3 regions of the Sporosarcina sp. P37 genome follow, and region 1 is predicted to be linked to each of the others. Evidence: riboswitches for the same ligand, from Rfam matches in the RefSeq annotation. Region 1 holds a riboswitch; each other region holds the start of a gene.
What was found. Region 1 has a riboswitch for S-adenosylmethionine ahead of SporoP37_RS06615 (methionine biosynthesis PLP-dependent protein). Riboswitches for the same ligand answer to the same signal wherever they lie in the genome.
Positions count from the first base shown of each region.

Region 2: linked by a shared signal. The riboswitch ahead of metK (methionine adenosyltransferase) and the one ahead of SporoP37_RS06615 (methionine biosynthesis PLP-dependent protein) in region 1 are both predicted to bind S-adenosylmethionine.
Region 3: linked by a shared signal. The riboswitch ahead of SporoP37_RS10655 (O-acetylhomoserine aminocarboxypropyltransferase/cysteine synthase family protein) and the one ahead of SporoP37_RS06615 (methionine biosynthesis PLP-dependent protein) in region 1 are both predicted to bind S-adenosylmethionine.

Region 1 covers NZ_CP015349.1:1,264,137-1,274,282, reverse strand. Annotated here, with positions in the region: gene SporoP37_RS06665 (DUF3231 family protein) at 1-356, opposite strand, end outside; gene SporoP37_RS06660 (antibiotic biosynthesis monooxygenase family protein) at 424-909, opposite strand; gene SporoP37_RS06655 (four-helix bundle copper-binding protein) at 1,064-1,387, shown strand; gene SporoP37_RS06650 (type II restriction-modification system restriction endonuclease) at 1,630-2,340, shown strand; gene SporoP37_RS06645 (hypothetical protein) at 2,337-4,121, shown strand; RNA gene ssrS (6S RNA) at 4,201-4,396, opposite strand; gene SporoP37_RS06635 (hypothetical protein) at 4,509-4,742, shown strand; gene SporoP37_RS06630 (Jag N-terminal domain-containing protein) at 4,799-4,942, shown strand; gene SporoP37_RS06625 (type 1 glutamine amidotransferase domain-containing protein) at 5,120-5,635, shown strand; gene SporoP37_RS06620 (hypothetical protein) at 5,858-6,040, shown strand; gene SporoP37_RS06615 (methionine biosynthesis PLP-dependent protein) at 6,109-7,239, opposite strand; SAM riboswitch class I at 7,321-7,420, opposite strand; gene SporoP37_RS06610 (DMT family transporter) at 7,578-7,913, shown strand; gene SporoP37_RS06605 (DMT family transporter) at 7,916-8,230, shown strand; gene SporoP37_RS17650 (methylated-DNA--[protein]-cysteine S-methyltransferase) at 8,250-8,759, shown strand; gene SporoP37_RS06595 (FadR/GntR family transcriptional regulator) at 8,968-9,690, shown strand; gene SporoP37_RS06590 ((Fe-S)-binding protein) at 9,843-10,146, shown strand, end outside.
Region 2 covers NZ_CP015349.1:780,665-790,810, forward strand. Annotated here, with positions in the region: gene SporoP37_RS04070 (ABC transporter permease) at 1-27, opposite strand, end outside; gene SporoP37_RS04075 (YitT family protein) at 309-1,166, opposite strand; gene SporoP37_RS04085 (Fur-regulated basic protein FbpA) at 1,497-1,667, shown strand; gene SporoP37_RS17395 (MFS transporter) at 1,711-2,061, opposite strand; gene SporoP37_RS04090 (MFS transporter) at 2,067-2,873, opposite strand; gene SporoP37_RS04095 (TetR/AcrR family transcriptional regulator) at 2,870-3,490, opposite strand; gene SporoP37_RS04100 (YkuS family protein) at 3,730-3,963, opposite strand; gene SporoP37_RS04105 (hypothetical protein) at 4,164-4,772, shown strand; gene SporoP37_RS04110 (DUF3891 family protein) at 4,779-5,552, shown strand; gene metK (methionine adenosyltransferase) at 5,601-6,812, opposite strand; SAM riboswitch class I at 6,988-7,107, opposite strand; gene pckA (phosphoenolpyruvate carboxykinase (ATP)) at 7,285-8,877, shown strand; gene SporoP37_RS04125 (hypothetical protein) at 9,025-9,282, opposite strand; gene SporoP37_RS04130 (hypothetical protein) at 9,554-9,919, opposite strand.
Region 3 covers NZ_CP015349.1:2,059,091-2,069,236, reverse strand. Annotated here, with positions in the region: gene SporoP37_RS10670 (response regulator transcription factor) at 1-640, opposite strand, end outside; gene SporoP37_RS10665 (hypothetical protein) at 935-1,123, shown strand; gene SporoP37_RS17300 (hypothetical protein) at 1,295-1,471, opposite strand; gene SporoP37_RS10660 (glycine betaine uptake BCCT transporter) at 1,762-3,252, shown strand; gene SporoP37_RS10655 (O-acetylhomoserine aminocarboxypropyltransferase/cysteine synthase family protein) at 3,297-4,577, opposite strand; SAM riboswitch class I at 4,851-4,954, opposite strand; gene SporoP37_RS16950 (hypothetical protein) at 5,621-5,791, opposite strand; gene SporoP37_RS10645 (sulfite exporter TauE/SafE family protein) at 7,080-7,856, opposite strand; gene SporoP37_RS10640 (sulfurtransferase TusA family protein) at 7,914-8,141, opposite strand; gene SporoP37_RS10635 (MBL fold metallo-hydrolase) at 8,222-9,343, opposite strand; gene SporoP37_RS10630 (sulfurtransferase TusA family protein) at 9,340-9,918, opposite strand; gene SporoP37_RS10625 (DsrE/DsrF/DrsH-like family protein) at 9,964-10,146, opposite strand, start outside.

The DNA.
Region 1 (10,146 bases):
ATACTGCATGAAACGAGGCCCTGTCCTACGTTAATCGATATGGCTCCGCTTATTTCCGGATCCATAAAGCGTGCGCCGGCTGGGATATCCTCTGCGTTAGCTTCGGGTCTTTCGGGCAGAGAAGGCGGAGGCGTGATGCCATTTGACTTCAACACTTTACCGAAGTCCTTATTTTCCGCTTTCATCATCTTAATCGCTTCTTGAAGCAGCCGGATCAACTCTGGATCTTCTGCATGATTAACGAAGGCTTCGTAGCCGCTGATAAGACCGTTGTTTGCACCCATAAATGACCAAATAGCTGTGATCTCCCCGTAATGCAACGGTTGATCTTTTGGATTACCATCTAAAATACCCACAGAAACTCACTCCTCATATTGTTTTCGTATTCAGAAGTAGTCTCTGCAGATATCATTTTTTTATACGTTATTTTTTATAAGTCGTTACAAAAGAAGGCCTTGGGAAGATATTAGGGCGCTGATCGACACCTTCTTTTGTGCCGCGTTTCGCGTGTGCTTTACCGTATGCCTGTGAGGACTGCCAATTATGGAATGACTCTTCATCTTCCCACATCGTCAGAATTACATATGTATCGGAGCTGACAGGACGCAGTACCCGAATCGCAACAAAGCCCGGCTCCGCTTCAATCAGACGTGCCCGGTTATTGAAGCGCTGCTCAAAAATTTCACGGCCTTCTTCTGTTACAGGAATATTATTCAAAACGGCAAAACGTCCTGAAGGCAAATCACCGCTCTGGTCTAAAATTTCGTATTCAACCGCATTGTCGAGCGTTGTCGTTTCCGCTTCTTGCAATACAAGCACTTCTTCGTCATTATTCATCAATGACACACGAGTTTCTTCCGGCAGATTTCCTGCTTCTTCCAATGGGCCTGTCCATTTAAATAATTTCATGCAGAACACCTCATTCGTTTCTATTTTATTCATACTGCTTATTATAACCAATAATTGAAAGTGCTTTCAATGAAAAAGGAACGGCAACATATATGGTTTATCAGTCAGAAGATGCGGGAAGAGTGAAAATAACATACCATTTGGAGGCGATCAAATGAATCAGAAATACGAAGAAGTACTGACGGTATTGGAGGAGTGCGTGAAAGCATGTAATCATTGTTTCGACGCATGTCTAAGAGAAGAAGATCTGCAGATGATGGCTGACTGTATACGATTAGACCGTGAATGTGCAGATGTCTGTACATATGCTATTCAGGCGATTACAAGGCAAAGTCCGTTTACAGACAAAATTTTGAAATTATGTGCGGAAATTTGCGATGCATGTGCCGAAGAATGCGGAAAGCACGAACACGACCATTGCAAAAAATGTGCGGAAGCATGCCGCAAATGCGCAGAAGCTTGCCGAAATGCAGCATAACTTTTAATACAAGGAAGAGAGAGACTGGGACATAATATGAAAAAAGCGTAAAGGAGTTTATTCCCTTACGCTTTTTTATGTCTATTTTTTAATAAATACTTTGCAAAGCATTTGAGTGGAGCGCAGGGGAACGGACTTTATTTTTAGTTTTGTCCCAGCCTCTTTTCTTCTGCTTTCCTCTTCCTTGTTACAAAGAGAGCAGGCAGGTATAATTAAGGTTGATGAGAAACGGGGGATACAGAATGAAAAGGGAAGATCTGAATACGGTCAGTGCAATTGAAGAGACAGACGGATCCATTATTGAACTGACAATCGACACGATAAAAACAGAAGCGCGTAATTTCTGTATGTATCAGGAGCAGGTGAAAGTCCCGCATTTGTACGGTACGACTGACGGGAAAGCTGTAGGCACTTACATTGAGCATGAGTTTAAAGAGTATCTGACTGAAAAGTACTCGTTCTCCAAGGGGAATTCTGCCAGCGGTATTGACCTGCCAGGGGAAGAAATTCTGACTGATATTAAAGTTACATCCGCAAGACAGCCCCAATCCTCATGTCCTTTCAAATCCGCGAGCCAAAAAATCTACGGCCTCGGTTATAATCTGCTGTTGTTCGTTTATGAAAAAGTCGATGATCCAGTCACGCGGACAGCCACATTCAAATTTGTCAGCTGTGCGTTTATTGATAAAGCGAGAACTGCTGATTTCCAAACGACTAAAATGATCAACACGATTTTAGACAATGACGGGAATGCGGATGACTTGTTTGCTTTCTTTGAGGATAAAAACATTCCCGGAGATGAAATAGTCTATACACATCTGGCCAATGAAATTTTGGCTAATCGTCCTAAGCAAGGCTATCTGACGGTCTCGAATGCATTGCAATGGAGACTTCAGTACAAGAGAATTGTAGATATGCCTTCATCAATCGATGGAATTGAAAAAATCGTATGAACAACAGTCTGAAAGTATGGGAACAGATCGTTCAGTCGTATGAAACATCTGATGTGAGTCTGCTGAATGAACAAATGCGGGATGCTTACGGAATCAGTAACTTCTTTAAAGACAGCGAAGAAGTCCGGTTTTGGAAAGAGTCATATAAAGATGGGGAATTGCAAGTGGGAATTAGAGAGTTTGGAGATTTTCAAACTCCTGAGGACCTGGCTGACAGAGTTTGTAAAGTTCTTTTGAAAAAGGGAATCAGCCCAGCTGTATTAATAGAGCCTACGTTCGGAAAAGGGAACTTTATCCGCGCCGCCCTGCAGAACTTTGAAGAGATAGATCGGGTATATGGGGTAGAAATTCAAAAGCAATATGAAATATATTTTAAAAAGTTCATCTTGGAAAATAACCCGGTTAAGTTTCTAGGAAGAGATAAACTTACAATGGAAATACATCAGGACGATTTTTTCACACATACATTTCCTGAACATCTGCTTGAAGGGGAAGGGGAAGTACTGGTGCTTGGAAATCCGCCCTGGATTACTGTCGCTGAACTTAGCACATTAAGCTCTGCCAATATGCCGGAGAAATCCAACTTCAAAAAATACAGCGGACTGGATGCCATCACGGGGAAGAGTAATTTCGATTTATCAGAGTACATTATTACCCAGCTGCTCACTTTGTTGAACAAGACAAAACAAGGGACGCTTGCTATGCTTTGTAAAAATTCTATTGCCAAAAACATTGTCCATTCGCTGTCCAATCAGGAGTGGAACATTACTACATTGGAACTGTATAACTTTGACGCGAAAAAAGAGTTCGATGTTGCTACAGATGCGTCACTTTTCTTGGTCAGGTTAGGGGAAAAAGGGAAAGTCCGCGTAAATACTTGCGACGTCTACAGCTTGTCAGATCCTGATGCCAGGATGAAATCATTCGGCTGGGTCAATCAAAAGTTTGTATCAGACGTTGAATCTTATGAACTCAGTGCGGCAATAGATAATGTTTCTCCATTAGTTTGGCGGTCAGGTGTAAAGCATGATTGTTCCAAAATTATGGAACTTACCGTGACGGAAGAGGGTAAATTACTAAACGGCTTTAAAGAGTATGCAGACATAGAGGAAACGGATGTCTATAACTTGTTAAAAAGTTCTGATTTAAAAAAGGAGACTATTCCTAATAAAACCAGAAAAAAAGTCATAATTACTCAGCGGAAAATTGGCCAGGATACGTTATATATCAAAGACGAATCCCCGAACTTGTGGAAGTACTTGCAAGACAATAGGGGGTATCTGGATAAAAGAAAATCCTCCATTTATAAAGGAAAGCCGGATTTTTCTATTTTCGGGATAGGAGACTATTCGTTCGCTCCTTATAAAGTGGCAATTGCAGGTATGTATAAAAAATCAAATTTTTCATTAGTAATGCCAATCAATAATAAACCGGTGATGCTGGATGATACGTGTTACTTTCTAAGCTTTACTAAATATCTTGATGCGGTATTCACATTGCTGATAGTAAACAGTCCTATCGTTCAGGCATTCCTGCAGTCACTCGTATTCATTGATACGCAAAGGCCTTATACAAAAGATACGCTAATGAGAATTGATCTGATTGAGGTTTCCAGCCAATTAACTCTGGATGACCTTCTGGATTACGCAAAGGGATTTGATATCCATATCCCCTTTGGAGTTTCCGAAGAAGATTATGCAGATTATAAGCAAAGGCTAGCTGAAAATCCCGACACATTTTTCACAGGGGAAGCAGATTCAGCAAATATTCAAGAGGGATAAACCTTCATATAGTCAATCCCGCACTGCACATAGACAAAAAACACCTTCCATACGAAATGGAAGGTGTTTTTATGTCTTTATGTAAGCCGTCTTTGCCGTAGTTTAGTCATAGAAAGTTTTAAACCACCACTCCTCAAAGTGGGTGTTTGCGGAAAACGTTCCTGTATGTCCGGGCTGCTCTAAAGGAACCCGGCATGCCATTTCCGTTTCGTAATAAACTCCCTTTTACAGCTTAAAGGTTAAAACTTAATGTCGTACGAGCAATACAGCCTGTAGATGTATCATACACCCGGCTATGTAAAAATGCAAATGTAAAATTCTGCTGCATCTTGAATCTTTGCCTGCTTGCCAAACGTAGAGTAATGAAACGAGAAGGAGTGATCATGTATGGAAACGCATGTGAACAACCCGGAAACACAAGAATTGATCACGAGGCAGACGCAAGAAATTACCGCTCTGAATCAGGAAGTGGAAGAACTGCGCAAAGAAGTGAAACAACTGCGTGATGACATTGAACTTATTGATGTGTTCCAAAAGAAACCTGTAATCGGAGCAGATGTAATAGGAGTCGTAGGATTTTATATTATTGCTGCGTTAGTTATTATTGGAATATTTTTTTAATGAAGCGACGCCGATATGATACTATAAAAGTAATAGGATTATAGGCGGAGGTGGTCGTGTTGAAAAGGGCAGTTACGGTCCAGGCGAACACGGTAGATGAGGCGATTTTACAAGCATTGGAGATATTAAAATTACATCGTGAACAAGTGCATGTAGAAATCCTGACGAATCCGGGCAGACGGCTGCATCAAAATTGGTAAAGCCTATGGAGGCACGGAAATTCAAGTGGGCAACCGCAAACATGTCTTCTCGAAAGATGCAGTAAATATTAACGCTCACTTAAACGCTGAAGGAGAGCTCGACCTTGGATGATGTTTAGACCACTTATAGTTGTGGAATAGTATTTGCAGAACATCATATAAGGAGTGAGTAGCATTATGGCTAAAATTGCAGCAGTACTTGGAGACATGTTTGAGGATTCGGAATACCTGAAACCGGCCGCCGCATATAAGGAAGCTGGTCACGAAGTAGAAGTGATCGGTGCGGAAAAAGGGTCAGAAGTGACCGGTTTGAAGGAAAATACAAAGGTGAAAATCGATAAAACAATCGATGATGCCAAATCATCTGATTACGACGCATTGTTTATTCCAGGAGGATTTTCTCCGGATATTTTGCGCGCAGATAATCGCTTTGTGAAATTCGCCAAAGAATTCATGGATGCAGACAAACCTGTATTTGCTATTTGTCACGGTCCGCAGTTACTGATCACAGCAAAAGCGCTGGAAGGCCGCGATGCAACAGGTTATAAATCTATTCGCGTGGATATGGAATACGCTGGCGTGAAATATGCAGACAAAGAAGTCGTGGTGTGTCAGAACCAGCTTGTAACAAGCCGTCAGCCGGATGACATCCCCGCTTTTAACCGTGAATCATTGAAATTGCTGGAAAAATAATAATAGTTCAGCCGTCCGGGTATTTACAGCCCGGGCGGTTTTTCTATGTGCATTTTCCGCTCATAAAATTAACCGCGGGACCATACATTGGGGTATATTTTAAAATTCGTTGAAAAAGATTCTCAATTGCACTTGAAAATTGTTCTCAATGGGAGTATGCTAAAAGCAACGAATAACACGGAGAGACGATCGAGTCTTATAATTGAAAGGTCGGGATCTACTATGTATAAGATTGTTGCGTTGGCGGTACTGGCGGGAATTGGCTTAGGTGCGGCAGCAGGATTTTCATTTGGAAGCAAAGAACTGACAGGCATGGCGGCCGGACTCGCGGCGCTGGTGTTTATCGCAGCACCGGCGGCAGTAGTCTATGCAAGCGAAAAGAAAAAATGGCAGCAGGCGCATTAATCCATCACACGAAAACAACAGTCCGCACAGTCGATTCCATTCTGACTGTGCGGACTGTTTTATTTTACTTATTGTATCTTCACGCCTTCTGCAGCTTCCTTTGCAGCATAAAGGGCCTGTTTGACGTCAGCGATCAGGTCTTCCGCCTCTTCCACGCCGACAGAGAAACGCAGCAGACGGTCGTCTACGCCGCGGCGATTCCGTTCTTCAACCGGTATATCCATATGCGTTTGCGTAGTCGGATAGGTAATGAAGCTTTCCACTCCGCCCAAACTTTCAGCAAATGAAATTAACTTCATATTCTCCAGGAACGGACCGACCCACTCGCTGTTCTGTACACGGAACGACAGCATGCCGCCGACGCCTGCATACAGTACATCTGAAATGAGAGGTTCTTGTTCCAAATAGGAGACCATCGCTTTAGCATTGGCATCATGTTGTTTCATGCGCAAATGCAAAGTTTTCAGGCCGCGTACTACCAGCCAAGAATCAAATGGAGACAGTGTCGCTCCGATGGCGTTATGGCTAGTAAACAGTCGTTCACATAATTCTTCGCCTTTTGCCACGACAAGCCCCGCAAGCACATCATTGTGACCGCCGATATATTTAGTCGCGCTATGGATGACAATGTCTGCTCCTTCTTCAATCGGACGCTGGAAATAAGGGGTCAGAAATGTATTGTCAACGATGAGCAGCAGTCCGTGCTTTTTGGCGAGCTCTGCATAAGTGCTGATTGTAATATTTTGCATTAATGGATTCGTAGGCGTCTCCAGGAAAATAGCTCTTGTGCGTTCCGTGATAGCCTGCTCCACTTCTGAAACATTTTCAAATGACAGATAGTTTGTCGTGATGTTATACGTATTTTTGTATTGAGTAAACAGACGGTACGTACCGCCGTACAAGTCTTCAGGCGCAAGCAGTTCGTCCCCGGTTTTGAAAAGAGATAAGATGAGCTGAATGGCTGCCATACCGGAACTGCACGCGAATCCCTGATCTCCGGACTCCAAATCTGCGATTCCATCTTCAAGTACAGAACGTGTGGGATTTTTTGTTCTCGTGTAATCATACCCCGTAGATTTGCCGAGCCCGTCGTGATGGTAGGCTGTCGACATATAGATTGGCGGATTAACCGCCCCTGTTTTTTCGTCACTGTGATTGCCTAGTTGTACTAATCTCGTTTCTAATCCGCTGTTTGTCATGAATATCCATCCCTTCAGAAAAAAATAAAAGAGGACCTCTTCTTTTCGAATAGGCCCCCGAACATACAAGTGTATAGATTATTCTCATCTTCAAGGTGGACTCACCCTTGGAATTAGCACCGTGCCTGAGCTGGTTGCTGAGACTTCGCCGGGCCTATCCCTCCGTCTCTCTCGATAAGAATATTCACAATATAAGCAAAAGTGTTGACGAATTCATTCTATCATGTGTAAATAACGGATGCAAGTTTCCATTCAATCATCAATTGATGTCTTTTTATTTCAGTAAAATTATTGCTATACTGATAGACAATATGTATCGGTGAAGGAGGATTTTCATAATGGCTTGGGCGTATGTTGCATTAGCCGCTGTTGTAGAGATTTTCTGGGTTGTCGGTCTCCGATACTCGGAAACGGTCTGGCAATGGGCGGGAACGGGCGCAGCGATTATTTTCAGTTTTTACTTCATTATAAAAGCATGTGAAAAACTGCCTTCAGGAACTGTCTATGCAGTCTTTACAGGATCAGGAGCCGCAGCCATTCTGCTCGTTGATATATTTGTCTTCCATGCAGGGTTCACCTGGATTACGCTGTCTTTCATTGGATTAATTGTCATTGGGGTTGTCGGTATTAAAATGACGACAGATGAACATGGAGAGCAGAAGGGGGACGGCTGACAATGGCATGGGTTTATTTAATTATTGCCAGTCTTGGCGAAATTTTCGGTGTAATGAGCATCAATTATTACTTACAGAACCGCTCCGTAAAACGCCTGTTACTGATCGTCGGAATCTTTGGTTTTGGGTTTGTTTTTCTGTCATTGGCTATGCGGGAAATTCAGATGAGTACTGCTTACGCGGTATGGACAGGCTTAGGCGCAGCAGGTGCGGTGTTAATGGGGATATTGATTTTTAAGGAGCCGGCAAGTGGTAAGAGACTGTTCTTCTTATCACTCATTATTTTAGGTGCAGTAGGATTAAAATTATTCGGCTGAATGAAAGGCGGTGCTGATGATGATTTACTGGAACAGTTTTGATATAGAGCATGGCCTTGTTGCGCTTGCTGCAACTGAAAAGGGTGTCTGCTACATCGGTCTTGGAGAAGGCAGTGAAGAACGTATGAAAAACTGGCTGTCGAGGCAGTTTGGTGAAGCGGCAGTTATGCAGGATGCAGACAGATTATCGGATGCTGCAGCAGAAATCAGCAAGTACTTGTCCGGTGAAATCCGCCAATTTGTTTCACCGTTCGATAGCATCGGCACGTCATTTCAGCTTGCTGTTTGGGAAGTGCTGCGGGACATTCCCTATGGCGAAACTGCTGCCTATTCAGATATCGCAGAATCAATCGGACGTCCGGCTGCTGTCCGGGCCGTTGCATCGGCAATTGGAAAAAACCCTTTGTTGCTGATAGTTCCGTGTCACCGGGTCATTGGAAAAAACGGAAGTCTGTCCGGCTATCGTGATGGGCTCCAATGGAAAGAACGCTTACTTTGTCTGGAGAAGGAATTTGCAGGACTTTGTTGAACCGGCTGATACCGCAGTGCGTGCATCAGAGACCTCGTGCGGTTTCTGCGGACAGTGCGCGATGTCCGGGATAAATATATAAATTAAAAAAGAGCCATGGCGGGTTCTTTTTTATTTGTATCTGCCTGTCTGTCACAAATTTTTAGATGTTGTAACCTATCATTCAAATTATCGATTATAATGAATACTGGAGACAGGAGTGAATGACTTGCAATATAAGCAGATTAAGCCTAAAAAGATATATGAAGAAGTAGCAGATGCATTGGTTCATCTGATCCGGTCCGGAAAATTAAAGCCTGGAGATAAATTAGATTCTGTCCAGCAGCTGGCACAAAATTTCAATGTAGGAAGATCGGCTGTCCGGGAGGCCTTGACATCCTTACGGGCGATGGGCTTAATTGAAATGCGTCAGGGGGAAGGGACGTATGTATTGGAATTTTCATCAGACGGCCTGAAGTTCCCTCTTCATAGCGCGATGCTCATGAGCGAAGAAGATGTTTTTCATTTGCTTGGCGTCCGAAAAATATTAGAAGCAGGGGCTGCACACGCGGCGGCTGTTAATAGAACAGATGAGGATCTAGTAAAGATGGAAGAAGCTCTAGTTGAAATGAAACAACACGCAGGCGATATCGTCCTGGGTGAAAAAGCAGATTTAGATTTTCATTTTGCAGTTGCCCGTGCAAGCGGCAATCCGATCTTGGTCAGTCTGATGAATCACGTATCAGATTTAATGAGTGAATCCATGAGAGAAACGCGAAGAATTTGTCTGTATTCGAAGACTGCGGCCGCAGACCGTCTGCATGAAGAGCACGAAGCAATACTTACAGCCATCAAAAATCAATCGCCTGATGCTGCGGCACTGAATATGCAGGCACATTTACAAAATGTAGAATCAGTTTTATCCGAGTATATGCGCACGTTACATCCATAATCCGTTTCACCCGTTCTATATGCGGGTGATTTTTTTATCAGAAAATATAGTAAACGTCTGTTCATATGAAAAGATCTATAGTATGCTAGAAAATAATTAAGTCATCTGATGACCTGTTGACTAGAAAAATTCCCAAAATGAGGTGAATGAAAATGAAAGTAAGTTTATTTATTACTTGTCTGGTGGATATGTTTTATGCAGAGACCGGCAAAGACATGGCGGAAGTATTGGAGAAACAAGGTTGTGAACTGTCATTTCCTAAAGGCCAAGTCTGCTGCGGACAGCCGGCCTATAACAGCGGATATGTAGAAAGCTCAAAATCCGCTATGAAGAATATGATCAAGGCATTTGAAGGAGCTGACTATGTAGTGACCCCCTCCGGGTCCTGTGCCGCGATGTTTAAATTATATCCGGACGTATTTAAGGATGATCCGAAGTGGCTGCCGAGAGCGCAAG
Region 2 (10,146 bases), 480 kb from region 1:
CTCTCTCAACCATACAGATGTTTTCATATACTACAACCAACTTTACTACGCACGATGGCGGTTATGATGACAAGCAGTTCATTATCTTTATTATAATGAAAGTCATTCTCAAGTATATACAAAATCTGCTCACTTTCCAACGTTTTCACAAGAATTCAACAAATCGTGCGCATTTATGAAATTTATACGTCAAAACTCTTGCCTTTGAAAAGCGCAGTGTTCAAGCGGCGGCAAATAAAAAACTAAAGACAAACTCCCTATTTTTCAGAGTTCGTCTTTAGTTTCAGCTAAAAGTATATATCGGGGCCTTACGCCAGTTTTTCGCCTTCTTTTCGGAAGAAGCCGAAAATCCCCACTGTTTGTACGATATTTGTGAAAGCTTCAGGATCTGTTTCATTGATGATGCGTTCCATATCGTACAGTTCATATCGTGTAATGACGACATACAACATATTTTTGTCCTCTTTCGAATAAGCGCCTTTTGCGGGGATAATCGTGATTCCGCGTACCATTTGGCGGTGGATCGCCTGCTGAAGATCATCCGCTTTTCTTGTAATAATCATCGCAGTCACTTTTTCATGGCGCGTATGAATCATATCAATGACGGATGTGGTAACGTACAGTGCAATCATTGTATACAATGCATTTTCCGGTTCATACAGAATACCGGCGAATACAATCAGGATACCATTTAAAATCAGAAAATATACGCCTATCGGTTTATCCTGCATGCGAGAAAGAATCATCGCGACGATGTCCATTCCCCCTGTGGACGCTCCTAACTTTAAGGAAATCCCTACGCCGACACCGGCTAGGACTCCGCCGAATACCGCATTCAGCATAATATCATCCGATACCGATCGGAGCGGCAGAAGTTCAAGAAAAATGGTAGCAAACGCCACTGACAGCATACTGTAAATCGTAAACCCTTTTCCGACTTTAAACCACCCGAGAATAAACACAGGAATATTAAACAACAGCAGCAGGATCCCTGTACTGACTGTAATATTCAACTGATCTGTCAGGACACTGGAAACTAATTGGGCTGCGCCGGCAAACCCGCTCGCATAGACATTGGCGTTAATAAGAAAGAAATTTAGTGATAAAGCCATTAAAAATGAACCCAATAATACAACTGCGACACGCTTCGCCTCGATAAAAAACATAGCAACCTCCTATGATGAAAAACTAATTTATGCACGAACTAGATTATATCTATTCTTTCCGCATAATGGTACCCCTTAGTCTTAAAACCTGTAAAAAAGAAATGTTACATCTACAGCTGTTCTTTTGCCTGCCGGCGATGCCGGCAAACGTTCCATTTCCTTAGATGCGTTTGCATTTGAATCGATAATAAAGCACAAACTCCTAGCAGACTATCAAAATAAAACGACTGCATTTTCAGAAGGGTCCGAAAGTTCCAACTATGTTTTATACGGTTTAATCGGAAGTAAAATCGGCTATATTTAGAGGGGGAATCAAGGAGGATATGCACGATGAAAACAAACAAAAAGGTGAAGTCAGGTATGTCGAAACGAGACGAAATAATTGAAAAGCTCGTTTCAAATGGGGTATTTAAAATTGATGGGAAACAACTGTATGAGCTGCCGATTCAATCATTAATGCAGGAATACGAAGCATTCAGCCAAACAGATGTTCAAATGTAATGAAAAAGAGACGGGCCATTTATTGGCAGCGTCTCTTTTATATTTATGCTTCTTTTACTGAAACTTTAGACGTCCTGAGGACCTTATACAAGACCATCAGGACAACTGCTGCGCCAAGTGCTGCGCCTATCACAAAATACTGGAACCGGATCTCAGGGAAGCCTGCTAATCTCGCAATTCCATCCAATAGTAACGGAGAGCTGAACTGTCCGACGAAAATCATGCTGGACACCATCGCTATCACGCGGTCACTGTGCAGTGGATCAACCAGTTCAAGTGCTTTCACGTTAATAATCGGGAATAAAATTCCTTGTCCGAAGCCTACAAGGCATGTACAGGCCAGAATAACCGGAACTGAATGGCTCAATGCCAATCCTGTGAATGCCGCACCCATCACCGCTAAGTGACGGGGATAATATACGTTTTCAGCACATCCTGCAGCTGAATCAATGTCAGACTGGTAATCATCCCACCCACTGTCGTAAAGGAAATAACCATTCCCGCCAAACCGGAACCTCCGATTGCACTTTGTTCAAGGTATAATGCCATATTCGTCGCTACAGAATAATAAACCAGCATGATCCCTCCCGAAGCGAGAGCGAATCCGAAAACCGCAAACGGCAATTTGCTTTTCGGTGCATTGCTGTCGCGCTGGACCGGCTTATCTTTCGGCAGAAATAAAAATACTAACATCATGATGACAATACCCATCAAATACACATTAAACGGCGCTTTCCAGCTGATGGTTGCCAAATACCCCGCAAGCATCATAGTTAAAATCCCGCCGAAGTTACTGAATGCTGAGTTATAACCCATCATCTTTACTTGCTCTCTGCCTTTAAAATAATCACTGATCAGCGTGATGGCCAGCGGCATGACTAAACCGACGCCCGCACCGAGAATGAAGCGGAATGCCAGCAGCATCCCGATGGTATTCGTAAATTGAGCACCGACCCCTGCTAATACATAAATAGTCAAACCAATCAGCACTATCGTCCGTTTGGATATCCTGGACGTTAAGTAACTGGAAATGAAAGTGAAAGGGATAATAATTAATGAAGGTGCAGTCAAAATCAGTTTAATTATCGTAGGGCTTGCATCCGGAAAATTTGCTGCAATTAGCCCAAGTGCAGGCGAAATGGCCGCCCCCGCCATAACTGTAGCCATTGAAATAGAAATAATAGTTGGTTTTAGCATACGTCTCATTGTTCAGCCCCCTGTTCAGGAGAGCGCATCAATTGGCGCAGCACTTTGCTTGCTGATACATCAATGGGGACCAGTTTACGGGCATTCGATAACAGCAGACCATGTACTAGTGATACATGGTACACCGCCAATTCTTCCGGATCGCCGTCGATAAACTCTCCTGCAATTTGTCCTTTTTCAATAATCACCGCAATACGATCCATAATCGTACGATATTTGTTGACAATCCCCAGTTTTACTTCTTGCGGCAAATGGTCGGAATACAGCGCCTGCATTATCAAAATATGACGATGCACACCATCTCTCAGTGAGCCTGAGTGAGTAACTTCGGTGAGACGTTCCAGTTGTTTCAGCGGACTTTTGTGCTTTTGTTCCGCATCATCAATTGTATCGAGAACAATGTCTACTAACTCATGAAACAATTGAACGTACAGATCTTCTTTTGATTTGAAGTAGTGGTAAAACAGCCCATGACTCAGTTTGGCTTTGTCGGTAAATTCGCTGATTTTGGTGGCAGCATACCCTTTCATGCCGAACAGTTCGATGGCCGCATCTTTCAATTGCTGCTGCCGTGTGTCGCGTATTTCTTTTAATCTTTCAATGGAACCATGTGACAAAAATGAATTTCAACTCACTTTTTTTATTGATTGACTCATCAGTCAATGTCGACAAGTGTACTGTCAGTTGGCAGGTATTGTCAACCTTTTATAAATGATATGACCCAATAACTGATTTTCGGTCAGATATACTTGCCTGCCATAAGTGAGCAGTTCCGCTGTAATGAGCATTGAAAAAGCTGAAGAACGAATCTATCGGCAGATTGGTTCTTCAGCGTTCCGCATTATTTATTCAGTAATTAGCGGTGCAGTCTTTTTTCAACGTCTTCTACAATATCCTGCACGGAGTTTCCTTCAATACTTACTACCGGGAAGTCAAACTGGTCGATGTTGACATCACTTAATGCCCGCACCACGCCTATATCATAGCCGGTCAGATTTTCATCACTTTCAAACATTTTCACTTCATGGCCTTTTTCTTCCAAAGCCTGTTTTACATCATCAAAAGGATTTTCTACTGCAATTTTAGCCATAGTGTATTCCTCCTCATAGAATTTCTTTATTGCTTCGTGTTTTATACGTTCCCGCTCTTCACGTAATTAAACATGTGCACAGTTGTACAATTAGCTTCGGCAGACTTGCGCAGCGATTTGTTTTATGAAAAGGGGGTAGTTTACTATTACAGACCATAATTTATGCACGGCCTGAAAAACCTATAAGGAGCGGACAGTATATGTTCGGATTAAAAGATCTCATCGGCTTAATCATTTCTTGTTTTATCATTCTGCCTGTCGTTACGTTCATTCGCGAAACAGGTTATTTCATTATCAGCGGTCTGTTAGGCGCAAAGAACCCCAGACTTACCATTGGATCAGGCCCCAGGTTTTTTAAATTCAAATTTATCGATATACGCAGATATTATCACGTGTACAGCTGGTTCTCTTTTGATTCCATAAAAGCTAAAAGCAAATTCGCATACATTAGTATTTATGCCGGTCCGATTCTGATTAACGCCGCGGTGGCATTAGTGATTAACGCCCTGTTGGCAAATGACTTTTTTGAAGACTCCAAAACGTTCTGGAACCGTTTTATATTTTACGTTTTCTATTTTGTGCTGTTTGATGCCATTCCCATGAAGACCGTCAATGGCAAACCGAATAACGGCATGATTATTTATGAACTTCTGCGCTACGGGAAGCGAATAGATTATAATGAAGATCCAATTATTCCCGGTACTACAGAAGCAGAAGAAGAATATCAAAAAGAAGTGGAAAAGATGAAAGAAATTAAATGGAAAGAAGTCGAGGAAGAAGAAACCTTTTATACAGATAAGAAAGGATGAAGGTTCATGATAGTAAGAGAACATGATAAGTCATTCAGTCTGGTTGCACAGCATCATCACGGACAGCTGGCGGGGTATTTGATGCAAAACTTTCGAGAAGATATGTTTCCGGATGATAAATGGAAAAATTCTGTGCTGACTGCGATTACGAACCATGACATCGGCTGGCATTCATTTGATGAACAGCCTTTTTGGAATGATGCAAAGGATGTTCCGTTCGGCTTTACGGATTTCCCCCTCCTGCCGAAAATTCTGCTTTACCGCAGCGGTATTGACAGGGTGGAAAAAATTGATGCATATGCAGCTATGTTATGCAGTGTTCATTACGAACAGTTCATCGAAGGCAGTGGAGAAAAAGAAGCCAGAGAGTTTATACACGATGAACGCCTGCGCAGGGAGCGATTGTCCGAAAAGATAGAAGGATTTGATGCCGTTTTATTTGAAAAACATTTTGCATTGCTGCAGCTTGGCGATAATTTTTCTTTATACTGCTGCCTGAATGATCCGGGCGCCGATAAAATGAATGAACATCCGTTCTTTCAGCAGGGTATTCCATCGCCATTTATTTTCCCTTCACTGCCGAAGGAAAAGATCGGCATCCGCTATACTGATCCACATACAATTCGGATTGAAGAATTTCCGTTCCGTGAAACCTTTGACGTGAAAGTGAAACAAAAAACTGTTCTAAAAAAAGATATAGCGGATCAAGGTTTCCAATCTGCTTATGCTCATGCAATGTACGAAACGATTACATTGCGCATTGCAGCTGAAGACAAATAAAAAAATGCAGAAAGAGGAAATTGACTCCCCTTTCTGCATGAATCGATATTATTGTTCTACGCTGACTTGACCAGCCAGTTCTTTCAGTGCATCTACTTTATCAGTCTGCTCCCATGGCAATTCGATATCAGTGCGGCCAAAGTGGCCATATGCTGCTGTCTGCTTATAGATCGGACGACGAAGATCCAGCATTTTGATAATGCCTGCAGGACGGAGGTCGAACAGCTCACGGACGAACTCGACCAATTGTGTTTCAGACAGTTTACCTGTATCAAACGTATTGATGGAAATGGAAACCGGGCTTGCCACACCAATTGCATAAGCCAGCTGAACTTCACAGTGCTCTGCCAAGCCTGCTGCTACGATATTCTTTGCAACATAACGGGCTGCATAAGAAGCAGAACGGTCAACTTTTGTCGCGTCTTTACCAGAGAATGCACCGCCGCCGTGACGGGCATAACCGCCGTACGTATCCACGATAATCTTACGTCCAGTCAGACCGGAATCACCTTGAGGGCCGCCGACTACGAAGCTTCCTGTCGGGTTGATGAAGTATTTCGTCTGTTCATCGAGCAAGTTTTTAGGCACTACTGCATCGATGACTACTCTTTTTATATCCTTCTCGATTTGATCGAGCGTCGCTTCCGGGTGATGCTGAGTCGAAATAACAATGGTGTCGATGCGTACAGGATTATTATCTTTATCATACTCCACTGTCACCTGTGTTTTACCGTCAGGACGCAAATAAGGAATCAGTTCCTCTTTACGCGCTTCAGCCAATCGGCGTGCTAATTTATGTGAAAGACTGATTGGTAAAGGCATTAATTCCGGCGTTTCATTACAAGCATAACCGAACATCAGCCCCTGGTCACCCGCTCCGATTGCATCGAGCTCTTCATCTGACATCGAGCCTTCGCGTGCTTCCAGCGCCACATTGACACTTGCTGCAATTTCAGGTGATTGTTCATCAATGGATGTCAGCACAGCTGAAGTTTCATAATCAAAGCCGTATTTCGCACGCACATAGCCGATTTCCTTCACTGTATCACGAACGACTTTCGGGATATCTACATACGTTGATGTAGTGATTTCCCCCATTACTAATACGAGACCTGTAGTGATGCTCGTTTCACACGCTACACGTGCATTTGGATCTTCCAGCAAAATTGCATCCAGAATTGCATCTGAAATTTGGTCGCACATCTTGTCAGGATGGCCTTCTGTCACTGATTCTGATGTAAACAGTCGACGATTTGTCATGTATGTTTCCCCCTATTAAGCAACTTGATACGGTACTCTCATAAGTCCCTGGTAAAGTTCCACGCCTAGACGTCAAGCATATACCATAAGGATTCAGGGCCGGAAAATATAAAAAGCCCTTCACTCATATTCAATCCATGAGTAAAAGGCAAAATTTCACGCGCTGCACCTTTCACTCTTATCGTCCAAGGAATTAAACCTTGCTTCAGGTTTGGCACCTTCGCGCGAGACATACGTCTTTTGCAGGTTGCCGGGTTTCACAGGGCCTGTACCCTCCACCAACTCGGGATAAGAGTATCCGTTCATGTCACATCGTATTAAAAAGTTTGCATTTTGTCAAACTTTTTCCCCTGAATCACTTGAGTTTTCAATTAGTATAGATTATTATTCTTAATGTGTTATACTATTTACGAATTAGGATATTCTCATCTAAATAAAAATTAAACGACTACGCAAAGGACGGTATGTAAACATGATATCTGCAAAAATTGATGATAGTTTAAAAAGTCTTCTAAGTGGAAGCAACGTGACGATCCAAGCGTCTGTGGCAGAGTTGACAGAAAAAGCAGCAGCAAGAAATGAAGCACAGCTTTCAGCAGACGGTGCAGTCGCTGCGCGTACTGGTAAATATACAGGACGCTCTCCTAAGGACAAATTCATCGTAGAAGATGCAGTGTCTAAGGATAAAGTAGACTGGGGCAACGTTAACCGTCCGATTTCTGAAGAAGTCTTTGATTCATTATACACGAAAGTGATTGAACATTTAGGGAAAAAAGAAGAACTTTTCGTATTTAAAGGATTTGCGGGTGCAGATAAAGACTCCCAGCTGTCGATTCAAGTCATCAATGAACTGGCTTGGCAGAACTTGTTCGTTCACCAGCTGTTCATCCGTCCGACTGCCGAGGAATTGAAATCACACGAAGCACAATTCACTATTTTGGCTGCTCCTTCTTTTAAAGCAGATCCCAAAGTGGATGGAACAAATTCCGAGACATTTATCATTGTATCTCTTGAGAAGCGAATTGTCTTAATCGGCGGTACTGAATATGCGGGAGAAATGAAAAAGTCCATTTTCTCTGTTATGAACTTCTTGCTTCCTGAACAAGGAATTCTTTCTATGCACTGTTCAGCCAACGTTGGCGATGAAGGTGATGTAACATTGTTCTTCGGTCTTTCCGGAACAGGTAAAACTACACTTTCAGCAGACGCTAACCGCAAGCTGATCGGAGACGACGAGCACGGCTGGTCCGACAACGGCGTATTTAATATTGAAGGCGGCTGCTATGCGAAATGCATCAACCTCTCAGAAGAAAAAGAACCAGAAATCTTTGGCGCCATCCGTTTTGGTTCCGTATTGGAAAACGTAGTGCTGGATGAAGATACCCGCATTCCTGACTATGATGATAACGCGCTGACTGAAAACACACGTGCTGCATACCCTATCGAATATATCGATAATATTGTTACACCATCTGTTGCAGGTCACCCGAAAAACATCATCTTCTTGACTGCTGATGCTTCCGGCGTATTGCCTCCAATCTCGATTCTTACTAAGGAACAGGCTATGTACCACTTCCTGAGCGGCTTCACTTCCAAGCTTGCTGGAACTGAGCGTGGAATTACTACACCTGAACCAACATTCTCTACTTGCTTCGGTTCACCGTTCCTGCCGCTTCCTGCTGCGACATATGCAGAGATGCTTGGGAAGAAAATCGAAGAGCACGGCGCGAAAGTATTCCTGGTCAACACAGGCTGGACAGGCGGAATTTACGGTGTAGGTTCACGCATGAACTTAGGCTACACACGCACAATGGTGCGCGCTGCTATCGCCGGTAAATTGGATAATGTAGAAACGAAAAAGAACGAAATCTTCGGATTAAATATGCCTGTGGAAATCGAAGGCGTGCCAAACAATGTACTGCACCCTCGTTATGCATGGGAAGATCCGAATGAATACGATAAAGAAGCAAATCGCTTAGCCGATGCGTTCCGTGAGAACTTCAAGAAGTTCGACCACGTGTCAGAAGATATCGCAATCAAAGGCGGACCGCCAGTAAGAAACTAATACCATAATAAAAGAGGCTATCCATGAAGTCATCAGACCTTCATGCGATAGCCTCTTTTTGGCATGGATAACGGCTATGAACTCACTGCAGTGCTGGGGGCGAATGGCTGTGCAGCCTGCGTTCTGCTCCTTTGCATCATGAATGGATTACATAATCTGACGTCTTTGTGATAAGAGAAGCAAAACGGCATTGAACTCACTGCGGCGCTGGCGGATGGCTTCCGCAATGAGCCAGACAGGAAGTACGCCTGTCAGTCTCATCGCTACGCCTACCGCTTGTAAGGCGCCTTCGTTTAGTGAGCGGAAATCACTTTGGCTACTGATTTTTGAAATGTGACGAGCAAGTGCTGTGCAGATGGTTTTCTGCTTTTTGCATCGAAAATGGAATACACCAGTTGCCGTCATTGTTATAAGAGAAGCATAACGTCCTTGGACCCACTGCGGCGCTGGCGGATGGCTACGCAATGAGCCAGACAGGAAGAACGCCTGACTGTCTCATCACTTCGCCGACCGCTTGTAAGGCGCCTCCGTTCAGTTAGGGGGAAGCAGAACATGACACGTCATTTGCCAAAGCATACGCTAGTCGTCTAGTAGTCACTGAACTTCATCTCTTTTAAAAGAGTACTTGGATTGCATCCACTCAGCAGCGCAGGCACAACTGCGGGGTCGGCCGAAGTCATGAGACAACTGGCGTGTTCTTTGCCAGCTGGCTCATGACGTAAGGCAATCCCCCACGTGCCTGCGCGGGTCCTAAGAGTGGACTGTTGCTAACTACATCACCCGACAATGAGTCGAGCAACGACCCTAACACTAGAACCAGAACGGCATTGAACTCACTGCGGCGCTGGCGGATGGCTTCATCAATGAGCCAGACAGGAAGTACGCCTGTCAGTCTCATCGCTACGCCTACCGCTTGTAAGGCGCCTTCGTTTAGTGAGCGGAAATCACTTTGGCTACTGATTTTTGAAATGTGACGAGCAAGTGCTGTGCAGATGTTTTTCTGCTTTTTGCATCGAAAATGGAATACACCAGTTGCCGTCATTGTTATAAGAGAAGCATAACGTCCTTGGACCCACTGCGGCGCTGGCGGATGGCTACGCAATGAGCCAGACAGGAAGAACGCCTGGCTGTCTCATCACTTCGCCGACCGCTTGTAAGGCGCCTCCGTTCAGTTAGGGGGAAGCAGAACATGACACGTCATTTGCCAAAGCATACGCTAGTCGTCTGCCAGTCACTGGTCTTCATCTTCATTAAAAAAGCAACCTGGAT
Region 3 (10,146 bases), 790 kb from region 1:
GATTTTTAGGATCCGCCTCAATTTTCTCCCGGATTTTCCGGATGTGCACCGCCACAATATTTTCTGCGTTATAGGCTTCTTCATTCCATACGCGTTCATAAATTTCATTAATAGAAAATACGCGGCCAGGATGTTTCATCAACAGTTCTGTGATTTTAAATTCAATCGGAGTCAGCCGGACCGGTGTCCCATCCACCGTCAGCTCTTTTTCTTCTTCATTCAGAACGAGCCCGTTGACTTCAATGATTTTCTGTCCTTCATATGTCCCAAGCTGCACATACCTGCGAAGCTGCGACTTTACCCGCGCCATCAGTTCAAGCGGATGAAACGGTTTCGTCACATAATCGTCCGCGCCGACCGACAGCCCGTGAATTTTATCTGAATCCTCCACTTTTGCACTCAACATGATGATTGGGATATTTTGCAGTTCCCGTATTTTGAATGTCGCCGTGATCCCATCCATATTTGGCATCATAATATCTAAAATCAATAAATGGATATCATGGGACGTCAATAACTCCAATGCTTCTTGACCATCTTTCGCTTTCAGCACATGATATCCTTCATTTTTCAAATAAATCTCAATTCCTTCACGAATTTCCTTATCGTCATCCGCAACTAGAACAGTAAACTCTTTCATATTCTTCACCCCGCCTCGTCAATAACTACATTCTATCACCCAACTCTTAACAAAGTTTGAGGATAAATCTGAAGAAATTCTTAAGAAGCTGCTGGACGAATCCTCCGCGCTCAATACAGCGCCGCAGCCGCTCAAATCATCCCGGAACCGCTCATACATAACCTGGAGGCGATCATAGCTGTCCTGCAACCGATCTTATTTCCAATGAAGCGATCATAGCACCTTCGCTAGCGCTCATACCCGGCGTATATTCTCCAATAAAAAAGCCACACTTCCATAATGGAGGTGACATTCATGCCGAATAAAAAGAAAAACAAACAAAATGAAAAAATGCGCGAAGAGTACGGATACGGCTATGATCTGAGTCCGGATGATTTTGATGTAATCGGACAAAATGATGCAGCGAAGAAGCATAATGCGAACTCGAAGAAGGATAAGAATAATGCGCAAGCAGATGGTGACTATCCTGTTAATCCTTCCTAAAACGGTGAATAGATTGGCACTCTGTACATATAGGGTGTTATTTCAAGTCACTTCGGATTATATTCGGCCGAAAAAAAGAGCAGCCGGCGCGGCTGCTCTTTTTCTATACATAATTTACATTCGGCACCCCGCACTTCTGCATGAAAAGCAGACAGTATGGAATAATTGAACTTACAGGTCCTGATAAGCCCGCTGGTGCTTGCCGCCATCCTTTACTTCTGCATGATAAAGCGCTTTTAAGGCAAAGCTCTTCTCAAGTTCATGCTCTTTCATGATAGCTTTCAATTGTCTGTTTAACTCGGGGCTCTGCTTAACGAGCTGAAGCATTTTAGGTTGTGAATATTGCATGATAATCTCCTCCTCATTTCTATCGTTTCTATAGTATAGCACGGCTTCACTTTCTGCGTTTCCGCCCAAGAATAACCCTCGGATGATAGAAAACTTTGTTTTAATATAACACGGATGACCCAATAACCTTTTAAAATTACGCTTTTCATTTGTAAGACATCCATAAAAAAGTTATACTACTTTTTATGTTTATCTAATCAACAAACGGGTACTGTAAAGTGTATATGTGCAATTTTTCGCTAATTGGCTAACTGCAGCAAAAGAATCTATATCCAAAATAAGGGGGATTTATGAGAAAAGTTTCAATAACATTTTATATAACGCTCGCCGCTGTCATCATCGCGGTCGGGTACGGCGTGATTGCGCCTGATCATTTTGAGAATGTCACATCTATCATAAAAGATTTCATTTCAAATTCTTTCGGCTGGTATTATTTACTGACCGTCTCTATACTGTTTTTCATTTCAGTATTTTTGATATTCAGCCCTATTGGCCGAATTCGCTTAGGAAAAGATAAGGACCGCCCGCAATTTTCAATGCTGTCATGGCTTGCCATGCTGTTTTCCGCCGGTATGGGAATTGGACTTGTGTTCTACGGAGCAGCAGAACCGCTCTCGCATTATGCTGTAGATCCAGCGACGACGGCTCCAGAGACTAAAGCTGCTTATAAAGAAGCCATGCGCGAAACGTTTTTCCACTGGGGATTCCATGCGTGGGCTATTTACGGCATGACGGCTTTGGTTCTTGCATACTTCCAGTTCCGTAAAGGGCAGCCCGGTCTTATTTCTGCTACACTCCGTCCGATTTTCGGCGATCGTGTAGACGGAAAACTGGGCACAGTGATAGACATATTTTCAATTTTTGCTACCGTTTTCGGTGTAGCAACATCGCTTGGATTTGGAGCTGTTCAGATTAACGCCGGATTGAACTATTTATTTGGTGTCCCGATCGGCTTCTGGTCACAGTTTGTCATTATTGCGATTGTAACAGTACTGTTTTTGATTTCCGCATGGAGCGGACTTGGTAAAGGAATCAAAATTTTATCCAATACGAATATGGTTCTGGCGCTGGCACTGTTAATTTTCGTCATTGCGCTGGGCCCCACACTATTGATATTCAATATGTTTACTGATTCTATTGGAGGTTACTTGGAACATCTGATCCGTATGAGCTTCCGTACTGCGCCATTGACGCCGGAAAACCGTTCATGGCTGAATGACTGGACGTTATTCTATTGGTCTTGGTGGATCGCCTGGGCGCCATTTGTCGGTATGTTCATTGCCCGCGTATCAAAAGGCCGGACCATTCGGGAGTTCATGATCGGGGTGCTGGTTGTGCCTACCGTATTGAGCGCAATTTGGTTCTCCGCGTTTGGAACGACGGCGATTGAAACACAGAAGGCCGGTATTATCGATCTGGCTTCCAGCGCAGCCGAGCTGACGATTTTTGAAATGTTCAGCGGTTTGCCCTGGTCATTTGTCATTTCAGTAATTGCGGTTTTGCTGATCATTTCGTTTTTCATCACATCAGCAGACTCCGCCACGTTTGTACTTGGCATGCAGTCGTCTCACGGCTCATTGACGCCGCCAAATAATTTGAAGATTATCTGGGGAGTCATTCAATCTTCCATCGCGATCATTTTATTGTACGTAGGCGGATTGAATGCACTGCAAAACGTCATTATTATCGCTGCCTTGCCATTCTCAATCATACTTATTATGATGGTCACCTCACTGCTAAAATCGTTGAAAGAAGAGCGAAAACGAATACACAGACCGTAAAAAAAGGAGCATCCCCGCTTATGCGAGGGTGCTCCTTTTCTATGTTAGTTTACTGCCTTTTCAATGGCTTGTTTCAAATCTGCAATGATATCGTCAGGCGATTCCAATCCGACAGATAAGCGGATTAATTCTTCGCTGACTCCGGAATTTTTCAAGTCTTCTGCAGACAGCTGCTGATGGGTAGTAGAAGCAGGATGAATGATTAACGATTTTGCATCCCCTACGTTCGCGACATGAGACCAGATTTCCACGTTATCGATGACTTGTCTTCCTGCATCGCGGCCGCCTTTGATGCCAAAAATGATGATCGAACCGTAGCCATTCTTCAAGTGCTTATTCGCCAGTTCTGCTGTCGGATGGTCTTCAAGCCCTGTATATGTCACCCATTCTACTGCCGGATGATCTTTCAGGAACGCAGCAACCTTTTGCGCATTTTCATTGTGGCGCGGCACACGCAAGTGAAGCGTCTCCAGTCCTTGCAGCAAGTTAAATGCACTGTCAGGCGCGAGACATGGGCCGAAGTCTCTCAGCAATTGCACACGCAGCTTTGTCGCGAATGCAGCTGCCGCAGTATCGATTCCGTAGCGCAGGCCATGATAGGATTCATCTGGCTCCGTGAAGCCTGGGAACTTCCCTTGCGTCCAGTCAAATTTCCCTGCATCGACCGCCACGCCGCCGATTGTTGTACCATGTCCGCCAATCCATTTCGTTGCCGAGTGGATGACTACGTCCGCCCCGTACTCTATTGGATTGGATCCATAAGGAGAGGGGAACGTATTATCCACAAGCAATGGAATTCCGTGCTCATGCGCGATGTTCGCAACCGCTTCTACATCGAGGACCTGCAGGCTCGGGTTACCGATCGTTTCTGCGAACAACGCTTTCGTTTTATCTGTAATGGCTGCTTCAAAATTCTTCGGATCCGATGAATCTACAAACTTCACTGTAATACCATAACGCGGTAATGTGACAACGAATAAATTGTATGTACCTCCGTACAGATTGCTTGCTGCAACGATTTCATCGCCTGCTCCTGCAATATTCATAATGGAAAAAGCAATCGCCGCCATTCCCGAAGACAGCGCCACTGCTGCCGTTCCGCCTTCAAGCTGTGCCACACGCTCTTCAAATACCGCCACTGTCGGATTAGTGATACGCGTATAAATATTGCCCGCCTCTTTCAGAGCAAATAAATTCTGTGCATGTTCCGTGTCTTTGAATACATAAGAGGTCGTACGATGAATCGGCAAAGCACGTGAGCCTGTGTCAGGATCCGGCTTCTGTCCTCCATGTAATAATATCGTTTCCGGCTGTAAATTCGTCATAACCATTCCCCTTTTTCATGTATTGATGGAACACCGAAAAGCGTAAGAGGGCGTTTAGCTGCGGCAGGCGTTGGAGGTCTGAACTCAAAGGAGCGCTCTTCTCCTTTGCAGTCAGTCCGAAACGCCCCGAGCAGCTGCCCTCTGAAGCTGGACACTGAAAAGCGTAAGAGGGCATCCAGCTGCGGCAGGCGTTGGAAGGCGCGCGCAGCACTCCCGGGTATACAAAAAGCCCTTCTTCCGTAATAAGAAGAGGGCTATGCTTTCGCTCATTTCTCCTTATCTTCCAAACTGCTGGGAGTTTGTAGGAAGTAGCACCTTTGCTTTCGCCGGTTGCCGGGCATCATAGGGCCTAATCCCTCCGCCGCTCTTGATAAGAGTACGTCTATTCGTTTTCCATCTTGAAAAATAGTATAAAGCTATTCGGATGCTATTGCAAGGAACTATTGATGGAATGTTTAGAAAGTAGCGTTATTTTCTTTAGACCAGTGACAAGGCGAGTTATGCTGTTCTTTGTTTCCTGGGGAAGTGTTCTGCCGGGGGTAGTTTGTTTTTGCACTGGTTTGGGTCGTTGCTCGACTGTTTGTTGGGGTTTGCAGTTAGTGAGTGTCCACTTTTTGGACCCGCGCAGGCACGTGGGGGATTGCCTTTCGTCATGAGCCAGCTGGCGATAGAACGCGCCAGTTGTCTCATGACTTCGGCCGACCCCGCAGTTGTGCCTGCGCTGCTGAGTGGAAGCAAGCCAGGTTGTTGTTTAAAAGAGAAGAAATGCATTGACTCGTTGCCGACTGGTGTTTGCTTTGGCAAATGAAGTGTCATATTCTGCTTCCCCTAACTGAACGAAGGCGCCTTACAAGCGGTAGGCGAAGTGATGAGACAGCCAGGCGGTCTTCCTGTCTGGCTCATTGCGTAGCCATCCGCCAGCGCCGCAGTGAGTTCAATGCCGTTCTGTCTCTAGTTTTGTGGTCGTAGCTCGATCGGTTGTCGGGGATTGAAGTCAGCAAGTGTCTGCTCTTAGGACCCGCGCAGGCACGTGGGGGATTGCCTTACGTCATGAGCCAGCTGGCGAAGTGCGTGCCAGTTGTCTCCTGACTTCGGCCGACCCCGCAGTTGTACCTGCGCTGCTGTGTGGGAGCAAGCCAGGTTACTTTTTTATAAGAGAAGAAGTGCAGTGACTGGTTGCCGACTGGCGTATGCTTTGGCAAAAGACGTGTCATATTCTGCTTCCCCCTCACTGAACGGTGGCGCTTTACAAGCGGTAGGCGTAGCGATGAGCCAGACAGGCGATCTTCCTGTCTGGCTCATTGCGTAGCCATCCGCCAGCGCTGCAGTGAGTTCAATGCCGTTCTGTCTCTGGTTTTGTGGTCGTAGCTCGATCGGTTGTCGGGGATTGAAGTCAGCAAGTGTCTGCTCTTAGGACCCGCGCAGGCACGTGGGGGATTGCCTTTCGTCATGAGCCAGCTGGCGATAGTGCGTGCCAGTTGTCTCATGACTTCGGCCGACCCTGCAGTTGTGCCTGCGCTGCTGAGTGGAGGCAAACCGAGTACTCTTTTAAAAGAGAAGAAGTGCAGTGACTACTAGACGACTAGCGTATGCTTTGGCAAATGACGTGTCATGTTTTGCTTCCCCCTAACTAAACGAAGGCGCCTTACAAGCGGTCGGCGAAGTGATGAGACAGCCAGGCGATCTTCCTGTCTGGCTCATTGCGTAGCCATCCGCAAGCGCCGCAGTGGGTACAATGCCGTTCTGTCTCTGTTTTGGGATCGTAGCTCGACTCGTTGTCGTGGATTGAAGTTAGTAAGTGTCCGCTCTTAGGACCCGCGCAGGCACGTGGGGGATTGCCTTTCGTCATGAGCCAGCTGGCAAAAAGCGCGCCAACTGGCTCATGACTTCGGCCGACCCCGCAGTTGTGCCTGCACTGCTTAGTGGAAGCAAACTAAGTACTCTTTTAAAAGAGAAGAAGTTCAGCGACTACTAGATGACTGATGTACGCTTTGGCAAAAGACGTGGCATTTTTCGCTTTCTCCTAACTAAACGTAGGCGCCTTACAAGCGGTAGGCGTAGCGATGAGACTGACAGGCGCACTTCCTGTCTGGCTCATTGCGGAAGCCATCCGCAAGCGCCGCAGTGACTTCAATGACGTTCCCCTTCTTCTGCTACAAAGATGGCAACTGGTGTAACCCAGTTATGATGCACAAAAACCAAAACCGCCTGCACAGCATTTGCCCATCACCTTTCCAAAACCAGAAGCCAAAGTGATTCCCCCTAACTAAACGGAGGCGCCTTACAAGCGGTCGGCGAAGTGATGAGACTGACAGGATGCCCTTCCCTGTCTGGCTCATTGCGTAGCCATCCGCCAGCGCCGCAGTGACTTCAATGACGTCTTGCTTCTCTTATAACAATGACGGCAACTGCTGTAATCCAGTTATTACGCACAAAAAGAAAAGCACCGGAGCAGGGGTGTTGTCCCATGCTCCGGCGCTCGCACTTTCATTATAAGCCCTACTAAAAGATATCCCACCAAATCTTCACAGCAGAAATAACAATCAACACTGCGAGGATGCTTTGCAGTACTTTCGTGTTAACTTTGCGGCTCGCTTTCACACCGATTGGAGCAGCGATGACACTGGCGGCGATCATCACTAGCGCGGGACCATACGGCACCTGCCCCGTGAACAGCTTCCCGCTGGCAGACCCGACTGATGACAGCAGCGTAATGGCCAGTGACGTGGCAATTGTGACGCGCGTCGGGATCTTTAAGATCACCAGCATGACCGGCACCATAATGAAAGCCCCGCCAGCCCCGACAATTCCTGCCGCGAGACCAACAATGAACGCCGCACCGGAAGCGACCAAACGATTAAATATAATATCTTCAATCGGTATATCATCAAGCCCCTTTTTCGGAACAAACATCATGATTGCCGCCATTACCGCGAGAACACCGTAGACGATATTCACGGCAGCTTCCGATAACAGACTGGAACCTAATCCTCCGAGCGCACTGCCGGCCAGGACGCTGATTCCCATATACAGAACGAGCGGTTTCAAAATCAGATTGCTTTTCCGGTATGCCCAGACGCCCGAAAGCGAAGCGAAGAATACTTCCACTGCAGTGATCCCCGATACCTCGTGCGGTGTAAATGCGGTGAATCCCAACAGCGCCGGGATAAACAGCAGCATGGGGTACTTGACTATTGCGCCGCCGATTCCCATCATGCCTGAAAGAAACGAGCCGACGAATCCGATGAGGAAGATGGTGATAATAAATGAAATAGTCATGATGTCCTCCCTTCTCCCTTATGAAAGAGGGAGGTAATCATTCCCTCTGTTTTAAGTTTACCCTTTTTGAATCCAGAACTTAAAGATATCAGACTCTTGCTGCTGATCCTTTATTTCGTGATTGCCTGCCGCAGCCCACGCTGTCAGATCGGCCACCGAACCTTTGTCAGTTGTATGAATTTCCAGGATATCTCCCGTCTGCAGATCTTTCATTGCTTTCCTCGCACGTACGATTGGCATTGGGCATGCCAGGCCTTTAGCGTCTAAAAATTTTGTTGAATTCATATCTATCTTCTCCTTTTATTTGTGTTTTTATAGTGCAGTCTGTCTCAGAAGAAAGTATCATCGTTATACTAATCAGCGGATTATCGTACTGCACAGCGGTTCGGACCGATTTCCATTTCACGCTGCGTCTCTTCATCCGGCTGAATCTTACCCATATTCGTCTGGCGGATTTCCTGATAAGCATTTGGCTGCGGAGGCAAGTCGCCTGTCACGAGTTCTCTGAACTGCTCTTCGTCTTCAATATTCAACCCGTGGTTACGCTCATATAATACACCGAGCTTCTCAGCAACACTGCCGTCCTCATTCAACTCTTCGATAATCATGAAGTGAGCGGGCAGCACCGTCAGATCTTCTGACAACTTTTGATAGCGGCTATACAAAGATTCGCGCAGATCTCCCACCCAGTCGTCTGCCAATCCAGCCAAATCAGGACGGCCTATAGAATCGATGAACAGGATATCTCCCGTCATCAAATAGCTGTCATCTACAATGAATGAAGTCGAACCGATTGTGTGTCCGGGAGAATAAAGCGCTTGGATATCGATGTTCGTTTCGCCGATCTGAATCGATGTGCCGCCTTCTAATGCAGCATATTCAAATGTCACTTCTTCTGCGTCTTTTGGCGGCAGCCAATACACAGCGCCCGCAGCTTGTGCTATATGACGGCCGCCGGAAATATGATCCGCGTGCAGATGTGTATCCAGTACATGGGTTATTTTAACGCCTTTTTGTTCGGCAAAGTCTATGAAAACGTCTGTCATGCGTGTTGCATCAATAATGGCTGCTTCTCCGCCGGAAATGACCATGTAAGACAGACACCCTTTACCGAGACGGACAAATTGATAGAGCTCGCCGCCTGATTTCAAATCAGCAATCTTCACCGGCTCTAAGTACTCGCTCCAAGCTTTCATCCCGCCTTCCAAATACCCCGCGTTGTATCCTTCTTCCTGAAGAATTTCTGCTACCATGACGGACGAACCTTCTTTTGCACAGACAACTAAAATCTCTTCATCTTTTGGCAGCTGGTCCGCAATCTCTTCGATACCGTCCAGTAATTCAAAATAGGGCACGTTCAAGTGGCGCACTTGTTCTCCTTCAATCTTCCAATCCTCGAATGCATCTGTATTCCGGACATCCAGAATGAATAGCGGCTCCTTCGCAATCACTTTATTCGCAACTTCACTCGATTGAATGGTTCTCATTTATCCATACCCCCCGTTGTATTTTCTGTTTCACCTTTCCATTCAGACATGCCGGGAATCACATTCGTGACACATTCGTATCCGGCAGCGGCTAATTTTCGGCAAGCCATATCACTGCGGTTACCCGTTCTGCAGACGATAAACAACTTACTGTCTTTACTTAGATAGGTCATTCTCTCTTCCAGCTCGCCAAGCGGTATCGATAGGGCCCCGGGTATGTGAGAGAAAGCATATTCAGCTTCCTCCCGAACGTCAATCAGTACGGCGTCGGGATTCTTCAAATGTTCCAGCAGCTGATCATTTCCCACCGTAACTGGGTACTCAGTTTGCAGCTGATCTTCCTGTCCTGCTTTTCGCAAAAAGTGGCGCCATACGCCTGCTTCCTGCACGTTCCCAACATACTGGTGTCCCGTGCTTTCTGCCCATGCCTGTAAGTCTGCGGCTGTTCCTGAATCCGTTGACTGGACTTCGAGCACTTGGCCGCCTTCCAAATCCTTCATGACCTTTCTCGTCTTCACAATTGGCATCGGACAGGCAAGTCCCTTTGCATCCAATACTTTGTCTGTTTTAATCATCGTATCCCTCCGGTACCCCGCGGGGTATTTATTTTATTAAAAAAATTAAATGAATAAATTGACTTGACCATCCTGCGCTTCACCTAAGTAAGCCGCCACACCGCCGTATTCCACTTCTGTAAGCAGTTCGTCTTGTCCAAGTCCAAGCAAATCCATCGTCATCGTACAGGCAATCAGTTTTACATCCTGTTCGATCGCCATTTCAATTAACTGCGGCAGCGTCATTGC